2 regions of the Synechococcus sp. R70.1 genome follow, and region 1 is predicted to be linked to the other one. Evidence: predicted binding sites of a transcription regulator. Region 1 holds the regulator's gene; the other holds the start of a gene.
What was found. Region 1 encodes HrcA, which represses chaperone genes, less so after heat shock. Its sites were predicted from a motif close to TTAGCACTCNNNNNNNNNGAGTGCTAA; they were not measured.

Region 1 (2,394 bases):
TGCCGTCGAAGGAGAGGTGTATGTGGTGCGCAGCGGCATCCTCAAGTTCACCGTGCCAAGGGCCCAGTTGGATCCCCTCGATGAACACCAGGCCAAGCAGCGCCAACGCCCCAAGGCTCCACCTCCCCCGCCACCAGCCACCGCCCCCCTTAACCTGCGCACCAGCCACAACACCCTTGATCTAAGGGGGAAAACCGTGGCTGAGGCCGAGGCTATTCTCGAAGCGCACTTGGCCCAGGCACCTCCTGGTCCCCTTTGGATCATCCACGGCCACGGCACGGGTCGCCTCAGGGCGGGTATCCGGGCCTATCTCCAAAATCACCCGCGCGTTCAGAGTTTTGCCGCGGCACCTCCCCACGAGGGAGGAAGCGGCGTAACCGTGGCCCAGCTGCGCTAGCAAGGAGCGGGCGGATCTCTCAAGCCGCTAGCGGAGCTCGATCCCCTTAGTCCTCTGGACTCAGCTCCGTCAGGCCTTTGCTCGTCAACGAGATCTTCCCCTGCCCCCCAAAACGGCTACCCTCAGAGCAGCTAGGCGGACTCTCAGCTCCTGGAGCAACCTCAGAACAAAAGGTTACAAAGGGGATAAAGGTAAGCCCTATTGCCCCAGAAGTAGCACCTCTGGGGAAAGCTTAGGGCGAACCCAACGCCTCTGTCGGTATTTTGCAGCTTTCCTTGCCAGGCAGTCCACCCCAGCGAGGTTAATTAAATTGTCAAAAAGTCAAAAATTATCAATTCATCAATACGAAGCGTTAGGTAGACTAAAGGTTCATTTAGATTGGTATCTCAGTCCTCAACGGGAATCTACCGGTTGCTTGGCAGTCTGCTTTGAGATACGGGTTAACCAGATTCTTTTGAGCGGCCATGAAACTTGAACTGACTCCCCGCCAGCGGAAGATCCTCTGGGCGACAGTGCGCAGCTACATTGCAACGGCTGAACCTGTCGGTTCCAAGACTTTGGCTCAGTCGTATAACTTTGGGGTAAGCACAGCCACCATTCGCAACGACTTAGCCACCCTTGAGCAGGCGGGGTTGCTGTTCCAGCCCCACACCTCTGCCGGTCGGATCCCTTCCGACTTTGGCTATCGGGTTTATGTCAACGATTTGTTGACCTCCGTCGGCATGGAGGGGATCCCCGACGACGCTCCCCAGCCAGAGCCCCACCCTGCGCTGCAGCGGCTGTTGGATCAGGTTAGTCGCGAGCTGGGAGACGACCTCGACAGTTTCCTCCAGAGGGTGGCGCAGCTTCTGGCCCACGTGAGCGGCTGCATTGCCCTCATCACCCCACCTCAGGGGCCCCTTGTAGCCATTCACCACGTGCAGCTGCTGTCGGTAGGGCCGGGGCGGGTGATGGTGGTGGTGGTTACCGATTCCTACCAAGCCCATTCAGCCCTGGTCAGCCCACCGGCATGGCCCGACAGCCGCTATGAGGATTTGGAAGACGAGCTGCAGCTACTGAGCAACTTTCTCACCCTCAAGCTGCGGGGCAAGACTTTTGCCGAGCTGCAGGATCTGAGCTGGCTAAAGCTGGACGAAGAGTTTCGCGCCTACAGCCAGTGGCTGCAGCAACTGCTGCGCTCAGTGGTCCAGCGCTACCTGCGGCCCTCTTTGGGGCCTGTGTTTAGCGCAGGCATGACAGAGCTGATGCGGCAGCCAGAGTTTTCTCAGACCCAACGGGTGCAAGCGGTGGCCCAGTTGATTGAGGCGGGATCCGAGCAACTGCAAGGGATGATTGGGCTCTATACTGCCAGCCCCCCAGATTGCCAGATCTCTAGCGAGGCTACTCCTTCTGCCCCGCCCTCCTCTGGCGATCCCTTCCACACCATCCCGGTGGTCATCTACATTGGCAGCGAGAATCCGCTGGAGTCTCTGCGCCACTGCACGGTTATCACCTCAGTCTACCGCCGTCGCTCGGCGCCGCTGGGGACGGTTACCGTGCTGGGGCCAACGCGGATGGCCTACGAGCGGAGCATTGCGGCGGTGCAGACGGTGGCCTCCCATCTCACGCGGGCTCTGGCCTAGGAAGTCTAGGTGCAAGTTCCCAAGAGCAATCGCCCACCGTGGCCAGACTCTCCCCTCTTCACCTACGCGTTCAGTGTGCCATCCGCGAGCGGCAACTGCTGCGCCCCGGCCAGCGGCTGTTGGTGGCCCTTTCCGGCGGGCAAGATTCTTTCTGTCTGCTCCAGATCCTGCGCGATCTGCAGCGGCGCTGGAACTGGCAGATCTTTGTCCTGCACTGTAACCACCGCTGGTCGGAGGATGAAACGGCGTGTGCCTGCTTTTTGCAAGAGTGGCTGCAGCAGCAGGGCCTGCCTTATGCCATTGAAACTGCCGATCCCATCCGCTGGGATGAGGCGGGGGCTCGGGTTTGGCGCTACCAACAGCTGGACAAATGGG
Region 2 (2,394 bases), on a different contig from region 1:
CGACCAGCGCGGGCCACTTGCTCCAGAACCGGCACCAGGTCTTGCACCAGGGTAATCTTCTTGTCGGTGATCAGGACGTAGGGGTTCTCCAGAACCGCCTCCATCCGCTCCGTGTCAGTGACGAAGTAGGGGGAGATGTAGCCTTTGTCAAAGCGCATCCCCTCCGTCACTTCCAGCTCGGTGGTCATGGACTTGCCTTCTTCTAGGGAGATCACCCCCTCGCGGCCCACTTTTTCCATGGCCTCGGCAATCATGCGGCCCACTTCCTCATCGTTGCCAGCGGAAATGGCCGCCACCTGGGCAATGGCTTTGGAGTCTTCTACTGGGCGGGCATGTTCAGCAATTTTGTCCACTAGGAACTTCACCGCCTTGTCAATGCCGCGCTTGAGGGCGATGGGGTTGGCGCCAGCAGCCACGTTCTTGAGCCCTTCTTTCACCATGGCGTGGGCCAAGACCGTAGCTGTAGTGGTGCCGTCGCCAGCGATGTCGTTGGTTTTAGAGGCAGCTTGACGGATGAGAGAAACTCCCGTGTTTTCAATGTGGTCTTCCAGCTCAATTTCTTTGGCAATGGTTACCCCATCGTTAACAATCTGGGGTGCGCCAAATTTTTTCTCCAGCACCACGTTGCGCCCTTTGGGGCCAAGGGTAACGGCTACGGCCTCTGCCAAAATGTCCATGCCGTGTTCAAGAGCGCGACGGGCTTCTTCGCTGAAAATAATCGACTTAGCCATAGTTAACCTCCAACAGTCAGCCAACGAAGGATAAGCTAGAAGCTAGCAGCAGTTGGTCTCTTTTACAGCACTTGCTGCCTCTTGCTAGAACTACTGAACAATGGCGAGGATGTCCCGCTCAGCTAGCAGCACATACTCCTCGGTACCCAGCTTCACCTCCGTGCCGGCGTACTTGGAGTAGAGCACTCTGTCGCCTACTTTCAGCTCTATTGGAATAACCTTGCCATCGTCATTGCGCTTGCCAGGACCGACCGCAACCACTTCCCCTACTTGGGGTTTCTCTTTGGCAGTGTCAGGCAAAAAGATCCCGCCTGCGGTTTTCTCATCCTGCTGGGCAACTTTCACCAGCACACGGTCGCCCAGCGGTTTCAGCGTAGAGACGTTCAGCGTTACTGCAGCCATACTAAGTGTCCTCCGTGATGCCTATGGCAGGAAGTCAAAGGGTGATTGAGGAGTCAACTAAACTTGCATCCATTGAGGCTTTAGCACTCTCGGCTTCCGAGTGCTAGTTTATCAGTCAGCTCTGCAGCCTGACAATAGCTGCAACGACAGACGAGGCGGTTGGGTGTGGATCTCCCGACTTCCTCTGCGCCTTTTGGGGGAGGAGAGGCGGTGCGAATTCCCTTGTTTCAGGTGGATGCCTTTACGGCAGTGCCCTTTAGGGGCAATCCGGCAGCGGTTTGCTTGCTGTCCCAGGAGCTGCCGCAGGAGCTGTTGCAGGCAATTGCGGCAGAGAACAATCTGTCGGAAACAGCTTTTTTGCTGCCCCAGGGATCCTGGGATGGCCTCCCCCACTACAGCCTGCGCTGGTTTACCCCCACAACGGAAGTGGATCTCTGTGGGCACGCCACCCTAGCTGCTGCCCATGTGCTCTTGAGCGAAGTTCACCCAGAAGCTCAGGAGGTGGCCTTCTCCACCCGCAGTGGCCAGGTGTTGGTGCGGCGGCAAGGAAAGCGGCTAGCGATGGATTTCCCCTCCCAGACTCCCCAACCTTGGCTGGAAGCGCAAGAACAGGTGGCGGCGGCCTTGGGGATCCCTCCTCTAGAGTTGTACCGCGGCAGCATGGGGGTAGCGGTGCTGGCTTCGGCGCAGCAGGTGCGGCAAGTCCAGCCGAATCGGGCTCAGGTGGAGGCGCTCTCTGTCTCCGGGTTAATCGTCACCGCTGCCGGAGCAGATTTAGAGGAGGGAGCGGATTTTGTTTGCCGCGTTTTCGCCCCCCGCTTGGGGATCTCGGAGGATCCCGTAACCGGCTCTGCCCAGTGTCTGTTGGCGCCTTATTGGTCGGAGCGGCTGGGTCGAACTGAGCTCAGGGTGCGGCAGCTCTCGACGCGGGGGGGTGAGCTCTGGTGTCGCTATCTCGGCGCTCGGGTGGAGATTGCCGGGCAGGCAGTGCTGGTGATGGTGGGAGAGCTGAGGATTCCTTAGAAAAAACACCCCGGCTGGTTCCGAGGTGCTGGGAATGATGGGAAGGGTGGGGCTAGCCCAAAAGTTCTGCCGCCTGAATAAGTTCCACTTGCTTTTTCTTGAGTACCAAGAGAAGCTGAGTGATAGCCACTGCCGCCAGGAAGGCCACCATCCACTTCACCCGATCCGGGCTCTGCAGCACCAGATCCCGCTCCACTTGGCCAAAGCCGCCCACGTTGGGGTTGTTGGTAACCGGATC

Region 2: the regulator HrcA is predicted to act here: its motif matches at 1,214-1,240, upstream of groES (co-chaperone GroES).

Annotation. Positions count from the first base shown of each region.
Region 1 is NZ_JANSHR010000019.1:10,074-12,467, forward strand. Features, by position in the region: gene NW807_RS02175 (endonuclease MutS2) at 1-397, shown strand, start outside; gene hrcA (heat-inducible transcriptional repressor HrcA) at 862-2,019, shown strand; gene tilS (tRNA lysidine(34) synthetase TilS) at 2,058-2,394, shown strand, end outside.
Region 2 is NZ_JANSHR010000008.1:28,398-30,791, reverse strand. Features, by position in the region: gene groL (chaperonin GroEL) at 1-731, opposite strand, end outside; gene groES (co-chaperone GroES) at 822-1,133, opposite strand; gene NW807_RS00805 (PhzF family phenazine biosynthesis protein) at 1,344-2,156, shown strand; gene NW807_RS00800 (apocytochrome f) at 2,209-2,394, opposite strand, start outside.